DNA from 2 places in the Solibaculum intestinale genome. Region 2 is predicted to be linked to the other one. Evidence: predicted binding sites of a transcription regulator. Region 2 holds the regulator's gene; the other holds the start of a gene.
What was found. Region 2 encodes HrcA, which represses chaperone genes, less so after heat shock. Its sites were predicted from a motif close to TGTTAGCACTCNNNNNNNNNGAGTGCTAACA; they were not measured.
Positions count from the first base shown of each region.

Region 1 (4,984 bases), on a different contig from region 2:
TACGATATCTTATCCATGGGCCTACAGCGCACTCATTCCGAGCAAACGGAAGGGCAGGTCGGCCACCCACAAAAGCCCATCAAAAACATGGGTCTGCACAAAGCTCAATATCCCATCAAATACCGGGGTGAACAAAACCAGGACAATAAAGACGATGGAGATAATTTGCTGGTAGCGGTAAAACCATTCCTCCACCCGGTCTGGAAGGAAAAAGCACAAAATCCGCGAGCCGTCCAGCGGCGGGATGGGAAGGAAATTAAAGACCGCCAAGCCGATGTTGATCACGGACAGCAGATACAAAAAGGTATAAATTACCGTATAAAGAGTCCCGTAATAATAATCTAGGTTCATCCTGGCAATCTCAAAATTAATCCGTAGCAGCAGCACCGCGATGAACGCCACAATCAAGTTGGAAACCGGGCCGGCCAGGGCGGTCAGCGCCATGCCGGCCTTGCGGTTTTTGAAGTTATAGGGATTGACGGGCACCGGCTTTGCCCAGCCGAACCCCACCAAAAACAGGCTCAAAGCACCAATGGGATCCAGATGGCGCATGGGATTCAAGGTCATGCGGCCGTTATACTTTCCCGTGTCGTCCCCCAGCTTGTGAGCGACGAAGGCGTGGGCGCACTCGTGAATGGGCAGAATGGCGACCACCACAAAAGCGGTGGTCAGCAGCGTCAAAACGATCTGTGTCATGTCGCCGCCCTGCAAGAGGTGAAACAGCACAAGCATCACTCCCGGTGTAAAGATAGAAAAATCGAAACTTTCTTCGACGAAACGCAGTAGATTAAGAAACAATTATAGCACAATCCAGCAATTCCCGCAATTGTTTTGGGACGATATCCGCCTTCGGCCAGAAAAAGACGGAAGCCTGCCTGTTCCAGCGCAGGAATCTTCTTTTCTCCGGCGCCGGTACACTTAGATGCGCATTCTTCCCACAGCCCGTGCCCGGCCCGGGAAAAGGAATCTGGCATGGCTTTCTAAACAGCCGGAGGTGTGAAAGCGGATCGTGGTCATCCGTTTTTCCGCTCCCACGCTAGGCGCCAAAACCGCTTTTGCTCAGAGAAATGCCGCGGAGCGTTTCACACCAGACATCGGTTCACGAAAAAAGCGCGCGCTCAAGAGAGCGCGCGCTTTTGGAACACACATGCAAACCGGAATTAATACATGCCGCCCATACCGGGGTTGGGAGCGGCCGGAACCGGGTTTTCTTCCTTCTTGTCGGCAACCAGGGACTCGGTGGTGAGCACCATAGCCGCGACGGAAGCCGCGTTCTCCATCGCGGAACGGGTGACCTTGGTCGGGTCGACGATGCCGGCGGAAATCATATCGGAATATTCTTCCTTGAGGGCGTCGTAGCCGTAGTTCACCTTGCCGCTGGAGACGATCTTATCCACAATGACCGAGCCTTCCACGCCCGCATTGGCCGCAATCTGGCGCATGGGGGCTTCCAGGGACTTCAGGACGATCTTCGCGCCCGTCTTCTCGTCGCCGTCGAGCTCGTCGACAACCTTGCTCACCGCCGGAATGGCGTTGAGCAGGGCCACGCCGCCGCCGGCTACAATGCCTTCCTCTACCGCAGCCTTGGTGGCGGAAAGGGCATCCTCAATACGCAGCTTCTTTTCCTTCATTTCGATCTCGGTAGCAGCGCCGACCTTGATGACGGCTACGCCGCCGGCCAGCTTCGCCAGACGCTCCTGGAGCTTCTCGCGGTCGAAGTCCGAAGTGGAGACCTCGATCTGGGAACGGATCTGGCCCACCCGCGCCTTGATCTCTTCGGAATTGCCGGCGCCGTCGACGATGATGGTGTTCTCCTTCTGCACCTTGACCTGACGGGCGCGGCCCAGCTGAGCCATGTCGGCGTCCTTGAGCTCCAGGCCCAGATCGGAGGAAATCACGGTGCCGCCGGTGAGGATGGCGATATCCTGGAGCATCTCCTTGCGGCGGTCGCCAAAGCCGGGAGCCTTGACGGCGACGCAGGTGAAAGTGCCGCGCAGCTTGTTGACAAGCAGCGTGGCCAGCGCTTCGCCTTCCACGTCCTCGGCGATGATGACCAGCTTCTTGCCCGACTGCACGATTTTCTCCAGCAGCGGCAGGATATCCTGGATGTTGGAAATCTTCTTATCGGTGATCAGGATGTAAGCGTCGTCGATGATCGCTTCCATCTTGTCGGTATCGGTGCACATATAGGGAGAGATGTAGCCGCGGTCAAACTGCATGCCCTCGACCACCTCGGAATAGGTCTCGGCAGTCTTGGACTCTTCCACGGTGATGACGCCGTCGGCGGAAACCTTCTCCATCGCTTCCGCAATCAGCTTGCCAATGAACTCGTCGCCAGCGGAAATGGTGGCGACGCGGGCAATGTCCTCACTGCCGGAAACCTTCTTGGAGTTGGACACAACCGCGTCAATGGCCGCCTTGGAGGCCTTCTGGATGCCGCGGCGCACGATCATGGGGTTGGCGCCGGCCGCAACGTTCTTCATACCCTCGCCGATCAGAGACTGGGCCAGAAGGGTGGCGGTGGTGGTGCCGTCGCCGGCCACGTCGTTTGTTTTGGTGGCGACTTCCTTGACCAGCTGCGCGCCCATGTTTTCAAAGGCGTCGTCAAGCTCAATTTCCTTGGCGATGGTCACGCCGTCGTTGGTGATGAGGGGGGCGCCGAACTTCTTGTCGAGCACCACGTTTCTGCCGCGGGGGCCCAGGGTGATCTTCACCGTGTCCGCCAGCTTATCGATACCGGCCTGCAACGCCTTGCGGGCGTCTACGCCGTAGAGAATTTCCTTTGCCATAATCAAATTACCTCCCGTATTTCATATCATAGAACCGAAAAAGCGATCTTATTCCACAACCGCCAGGATGTCGGACTGACGCACGATGATGACTTCCTCGCCGTCCACCTTGACCTCGGTGCCGGAATACTTGCTGGTGATGACCTTATCGCCGACCTTTACCGTCATCTGCACTTCCTTGCCGTCTACCAAACCGCCCGGACCAACGGCCAGCACAGTGGCAACCTGGGGCTTTTCCTTGGCGGAGCCGGCCAGCACGATGCCGCTCTTGGTGGTTTCCTCGGCTTCCTCCATCTTGATGACCACTCTGTCGGAAAGAGGCTTGATTGTCATTTCTATTCCTCCCTGATAAATTAATAACTCAGTTTAGCACTCTCTATCTTTGAGTGCTAAAACTATTGTAATCATATCGCTTGGAAAAATCAAGTACTATTTTTAGAAAATTTAGCACTTCACAAATTGTTTACAAACGTCCAGGCGAATCCCACAAAAAGGAAATGCCTTCCCTGCACAGTATGGCGCATTTATGCGCCGCCCATACAGCGGAAGGCATTTTTCGCTTATTTGAAATACATGTAGAGCTGGCACTTGATCATGCCGTTGTAGAGCTTGCGGCGTTTATCCGCCTTGCGGCCGAAAAGAGCCTCAAAATCCTCGTGAGGGCTGATGATATAATAACCAAACTTTTCCTTGCGGGCAAACACCTTCCCCATCTCCCGATAGAGGGTTTCCGCTTCCTTTACGTCCAGCAGCCGTTCCCCGTAGGGCGGGTTGCAGAGAATAGTGGCCTTTTCTCCGTCGTCCGAAAAGTCCCGGATGTCCCGTTTCTCCACCCGGATGCGGGAATCTACCCCGGCACGCTTGGCGTTGAGGCGGGTCAGCTCCAGGGCATGCTCGTCGATATCGTAGCCCACGGCTTCGAACTCGTTGTCCCGTATGATGCGGCTCATGGCATACTGCCGCTCCTCCTGCCAGACCTTTTGGGGAATGGCGCTCCATTTCTCCGCCGCAAAGGTCCGGTTAAGCCCCGGGGCGATGCGCATGGCGATGAGGGCGGATTCGATAAGCAGCGTCCCCGAACCGCAGAAGGGATCAATAACCCGGCTGTACCCCCGTACCCGGGCTAAGTCCGCCATCGCCGCAGCCAGGGTTTCCTTAATGGGCGCTTCGTTCGCCCGAGGGCGGTAGCCCCGCTTGTGGAGCCCTTCCCCCGAGGTATCCAGCAGGACCGAAGCCCTGTCCTTTAAAATGGAAAACTGGATTTGATGCACAGGCCCCGTCTCTTCGAACCAAGGCAGCCTATAAGCCGATTTGAGCCGTTCCACCGCCGCCTTCTTAACGATGGCCTGGCAGTCGGGTACGCTATGAAGCTTGGAGTTTAAGGACCAGCCTTTCACCGGGAAGGCGTCCTGCTTTCCAATCCACCGCTCCCAGGGCAGCGCCTTCACTCCTTCAAACAGCTCCTCAAAGGTGCGCGCCGGGAACTCGCCCAGCTGAACCTGAATGCGTTCGGCAAACCGGGAGGAAAGGTTTGCCCGGGCGAGCATGGCTTCGTCGCCGGAAAAGAGTACCTTGCCGGTATCCGGCGTTACCTCCGATGCGCCCATACGGCGCAGCTCGTCGGCCAAAACGCCCTCGATACCGAAAAGGCACGGGGCGGACATGCGAATGGAATCCATAGTGATCTCCTTTGTCTTAACACAGTGATTGTGCTCATTATACCGCAGATGTGGGCCGAAGGCAAAGAAAATTGTAAGAGCGCCTGCTTTGCCGATGTGCCGGCAAAGTAGGCCGCTCCCAATAGAAGCACAGGCCACTTCGTTTTGGCCATGCTCCTGCCGCTTTCCACCGGCGCCGCGAGTGCTGTACCTTTGAAAAGCCTTCCCGTGCCAGGCCCCAACCCCATGCGTAACGCTCAGTCTTTTCTTCCCCCAAACGAACAAAAGTCTCTCCCGGCTCTTCTAAATGCTATCGCTTTCCAGGAGCCTCGCAGAATAGATCCGCCTTCCTTTTCAAACCGCCCCTTCCCTGGTGAATGAAAACGCAAAAAGGCCGCGCCAAAAATGGCACGGCCTCTATTTTATCTTAGAAACGCCCAACCCTTCTTGTCCGGCGTTCCTTATTCCGCTTCCGGCTCCAAAAGACCATAGTCGCCGTTCTTGCGGTGGTACACGACGTTGATCTCATTGGTGTCG
Region 1 is NZ_JBBMFD010000001.1:404,644-409,627, forward strand. It holds gene WMO26_RS01900 (segregation and condensation protein A) at 1-17, opposite strand, end outside; gene WMO26_RS01905 (site-2 protease family protein) at 22-726, opposite strand; gene groL (chaperonin GroEL) at 1,161-2,789, opposite strand; gene WMO26_RS01915 (co-chaperone GroES) at 2,838-3,122, opposite strand; gene WMO26_RS01920 (THUMP domain-containing class I SAM-dependent RNA methyltransferase) at 3,350-4,468, opposite strand; gene hpf (ribosome hibernation-promoting factor, HPF/YfiA family) at 4,909-4,984, opposite strand, start outside.
Region 1: WMO26_RS01915 (co-chaperone GroES) is a predicted target of HrcA. The motif match lies at 3,154-3,184, and genes of this name have one in related genera.

Region 2 (4,984 bases):
GCCGCCCGCGCCATAGCTGGGGTCTACTCCGGCATGGCCAAATTGATCGTAACGCGCCTTTTTGTTGCTGTCCGAGAGAACCTCGTAGGCTTCGTTAACCTCCTTGAACTTGGCCTCGGCATCTTTGTCGCCGGGGTTTAGATCCGGATGGTATTGTTTTGCCATCTTGCGATAGGCCTTTTTGATTTCGTCCTCCGACGCGTTTTTTTCCACGCCGAGTACTTCGTAATAGTCGCGTTTTTGAGCCAAAGTAATCCCGCCTTGTATGAAAAGTCATGGGTCGTGGCCGCCGGGCGGCCACATGCGTCTGCTATGTAACCGCTCTTCCATAAACAGGCGAACGCGTAAGGAGGAAACTCCCCCTTACGCGGTACGTCGCCCGGTTTGGTTCAAACGGGTTTCTTATTTCTTGTCGTCATCCACGTCGTGGAACTCTGCGTCGTAAACGTTGCCGTTTTCATCGGTCTTGGGGCCGTCGTTGGGCGTGCCGGCACCGGAGGAAGCTTGCTGCTGAGCGGCGTTATAGATTTTCTCGCCCACCTTCATCAGCGACTGCTGCAACTTCTCCTGGGCGGCCTTGATCATCTCCACGTCGGTTCCCTTGAGCGCTTCCTTGAGGGCGTCAATGTCCTTCTGGACCGCGTCTTTTTCCGCCGCATCAATCTTGTCGCCTGCTTCGGTGAGGGTCTTCTCCGCCTGGTACACCATCTGGTCGGCGGCGTTCTTCGTGTCTACCTCTTCGCGGCGCTTCTTGTCTTCCGCTGCGAACTGCTCGGCGTCCTTGACCGCTTTTTCAATGTCGTCCTTGCTCATGTTGGTATTGGAGGTGATGGTGATGTGCTGTTCCTTGCCGGTGCCCAGGTCCTTGGCGGACACATGGACGATGCCGTTTGCGTCGATGTCGAAGGTGACCTCGATCTGCGGCACGCCGCGGGGCGCGGCCGGGATGCCGTCGAGACGGAACATGCCCAGGGTCTTATTGTCACGGGCGAACTCGCGCTCGCCCTGCAGAACATGGACTTCCACGGAAGTCTGCCCGTCGGCAGCGGTGGAGAACACCTGGCTCTTCTTGGTGGGGATGGTGGTGTTGCGGTCGATGACCTTGGTCATGACGCCGCCCATGGTCTCGATGCCCAGGGACAAAGGCGTAACGTCCAGAAGCAGCAGGCCCTTAACCTCGCCGCCCAAAACGCCTGCCTGGAGCGCCGCACCGATGGCCACGCATTCGTCGGGGTTGATGCCCTTGAAGGGCTCTTTGCCGGTGAACTTCTTGATGGCTTCCTGCACCGCGGGAATGCGGCTCGAGCCGCCCACCAGAAGGATCTTATCCAGCTCGTTTACGGAAAGGCCGGAGTCCTTGAGGGCCTGGCGAACCGGGCCCATGGTGTTTTCCACCAGATCCGCGGTCAGCTCGTTGAACTTGGCACGGGTAAGCGTCATGTCCAGATGCTTCGGGCCGGTGGCGTCGGCGGTGATGAAGGGGAGGTTGATCTGGCTGGTGGTCACGCCGGACAGCTCGATCTTTGCTTTTTCCGCCGCTTCCTTTAATCGCTGCATGGCCATCTTGTCATTCGACAGGTCCACGCCGGTTTCCGCCTTAAAGTTCTGTACCATCCAGTTGATGACCCGCTGGTCGAAGTCGTCGCCGCCCAGGCGGTTGTTGCCGGCAGTGGCCAGGACCTCCTGCACGCCGTCGCCCATCTCGATGATAGACACGTCGAAGGTGCCGCCGCCCAGGTCGTAGACCATAACCTTTTGATCGGTTTCCTTATCAATGCCGTAGGCGAGCGCCGCGGCAGTGGGTTCGTTAATAATGCGCTTGACCTCCAGGCCCGCGATGGTACCCGCGTCCTTGGTGGCCTGGCGCTGGGCGTCGGAGAAGTAAGCCGGAACCGTGATGACCGCCTCGGATACCTTCTCGCCCAGGTACGCTTCCGCGTCCGCCTTGAGCTTTTGCAGGATCATGGCGGAGATTTCCTGGGGCGTATAGGCCTTGCCGTCGATGGTGACCTTGCGGTTGGTGCCCATGTCCCTCTTAATGGAAGCGATGGTGCGGTCAGGGTTGGTGATGGCCTGGCGCTTTGCCACCTGGCCCACCATGCGTTCGCCGTTCTTAGAAAGCGCCACCACCGACGGGGTGGTACGCGCGCCTTCCGCGTTGGTAATGACGACCGGTTCGCCGCCCTCGATGACGGCTACACAGCTGTTCGTCGTACCCAAATCTATGCCGATTACCTTTGCCATACTGAAATTCCTCCTAAACGGTTTGATTTTCTATCTGTGAATCTATGAAAAACGCTGCGAACGTTAATTGGCTACCTTGACCATGCTGTAACGGATGACCCGGTCGCCGGTTTTATAGCCCTTCTGGAAGCACTCGACGATTTCGCCGTCTCCCGCTTCCTCGTCCTCCACATGCATCACCGCATGATGCAAGGACGGGTCGAGCGTTTCGCCCACCGTGGGGATTTCCTCCACCTTGAGCTTTGCAAGGGCATCGAGAAACTGCTTGTGGATCATTTCCACACCCTTCTTAATGTCCTGCGCGTCCCCCTGGGCGGTCAGCGCCCGCTCCAGATTGTCAAGCGCCGGGAGAAACTCCGCAACCGTCGACGCCTTCGCGTCGTTCCAAGTAGCGTCCTTTTCCTTGGCGGTGCGTTTGCGGTAGTTGTCGTACTCCGCCGCCGTGCGCAGCAGCAGCTCCTTTTGCTCTTTGAGCTCCTTTTGCAGCTGCTCCACCTGCGCCTGCAACGGATTTTCCGCCTCAGGCTCCTTCGCCGTGTCCTGCTCCTGATTTTCCGCCGCTTTGTTTTGAACCGTCTCGTTTTCCGCGGCCTTCGTTTCCGCCTTTGCGTCTTTCTTTTTCAATGTGCGTCCCACCTTCTATGTTTGTTGTGAATCCGCTTGTGACCCGCCTCCTTCGTCCAGGTCCTCCGATAGGAGGTTGCCTAAACGCAGGGCGAAATATTCAAGGCTTGGGATGATTTTTGAATAATTCATCCGGCTCGGTCCGATGACGCCGATGGTGCCGCCCTCCCGGCTGCCCAGCCGGTACCGGGCGATGACCACGCTCGAACCCGACAGCTCCGGGGTGGGGCTTTCGCTTCCCAGCACCACGTTCACGCCTCCGTGGTATTGATGGAGCAACTCGGCAAGCTCCTTGCGCTTGGCTAAAAACTCCATAAGCCGCCGTACGTGCTCCCCGTCAAACTCCGGATGGATCAGCAGGTTCGCCTGGCCTTCCAGCCGTACCTGCGCCTGTGCCGCCTCGCTCGCCGTCTCGTACAGGCCGATGAGCAGCGGGGTCATGGTGAAGGCGTGTTCCCCTAAAGACGCGGCCAGCGTCTGGACAAAGGGAAGACAGATGTCCGACAGGGGCACGCCGCAGACATGTTCGGCCGTCACCCGGCGAAACCGTTCGCACAGCTCCGGGGTAATGTCCGTGTCGGTCTTAAACAGCTTCGATTTCATCATGCCCGCCGACGTGACCAGTAAAAGGATGGCTAGCCGCCGTCCCGCCGCGATCAGCTCGCATTTGAGAATGACCGCCGTCTCGCTTTCCGGGGTGGTGGACAATGCCGCAAACCGGGTCAGCTGCGCCAATGCCAGCGACGCGTTTTCCAAAAGCCGTTCCGGGTCGTCGGCGTGTTCCTCCAGCATTGTATCAATAAACCGGCGCTCTTCCTTTGTTACCGGGGCATGGGACATAAGCTTGTCAATATACAGCCGGTATCCTTTCGGGGACGGAATCCGCCCAGCCGAGGTGTGCGGCTGCTCCAAGAGGCCAAGCTCGGAAAGCTCAGCCATGTCGTTGCGGATGGTAGCAGAGGAAACCGCTCGGTCGAGGGCCTCCTGCAACGCTTTGGAACCAACTGGTTCGCCCGTGTTGATGTAAGCCTCGATGAGAGCGGACAGCACCTTTAATTTGCGCTCACCAAGCTCCATGGTTACAAACCTCCAGACTGTTTTAGCACTCAATAACTTAGAGTGCTAATCTGAGTATTAATTTACCATTCCCGTTCTTCTTTGTCAAGAGGCCATTTGTAAATACTTTATGTACAAACGAAAAAAGGCGGCCACCCCGGTATGGGGCGGCCGCCTTTGGCATGTTCTTTAAACAAGGGCATAGAAGAGGGCGCTGCCGAAGGAGAAAAGCCCCACCAGAAAAACGCATGCATACTGGGGCCAGCGGATGGGTCGTTTCGCCCGCTCGGTTATCATTTGCCCGGCCAGCGCCAGGAAGAACCCGCCGCATAAAATGGCCGACGCCATATACCGCACGTCCATGGTACAGGCGTGAGGCATTTGAAAGCAGAAGTTTAAGTAAGAGGCTGCTTGCAGCAGCACGTTCCCGGCAAGCAGGGCCAGCGGGAGCCGAGGGCCCCGACCGAACCCTTTGACAAGGCAATAGACAAACGCCGCTGCAATCAGCAAAAGCATCGCCAGGTTTGCATAGACGAGAACCCAGGCGAAGGGGGCGAGGGCCTGGTAGCTGGCCTCGCCGAAGAGGGAGTTCTTGACCACGTACATGGGGATGTTGTAATCGTCCGCCACCGACACGTAGGGAGAGCCGGTGAACTGGTCAAAAGGCAGGGAAAAGAGCCGCTGGAAAACGGAATAGTTGCCCACATACTGAAAGCTGTCCTCCGGCAGCATGGGTACGTAGCCGAAGGGCTGGCCGAAGCGCAGAAAATTGCGCACCGAGTACCATAGCCCCAGCGGCGCGCATACCGCCCCAAAGGCCGCGAACTGGCCCACCAAGCGTCCCTTTTTCCTCGATTTGAGAAACCCATACAGCAGCACGGGCGCCACCAAAATCGCCACAATGCCGCAGGAGAGCTTGGTCATCATGCCAAGCCCGATGCACAGCGCCAGCAGCAGGATGTTGCCGAAGGTCTGCCGATAGTACCACCGGATGGTAAACAAAACGGTAAGCAGGAAGAACAGGAGCATTAGAATGTCGTTGTTGATGCCGCTGCTCATG
Region 2 is NZ_JBBMFD010000014.1:51,097-56,080, forward strand. It holds gene dnaJ (molecular chaperone DnaJ) at 1-249, opposite strand, end outside; gene dnaK (molecular chaperone DnaK) at 403-2,244, opposite strand; gene grpE (nucleotide exchange factor GrpE) at 2,308-2,868, opposite strand; gene hrcA (heat-inducible transcriptional repressor HrcA) at 2,884-3,945, opposite strand; gene WMO26_RS08860 (glycosyltransferase family 39 protein) at 4,114-4,984, opposite strand, start outside.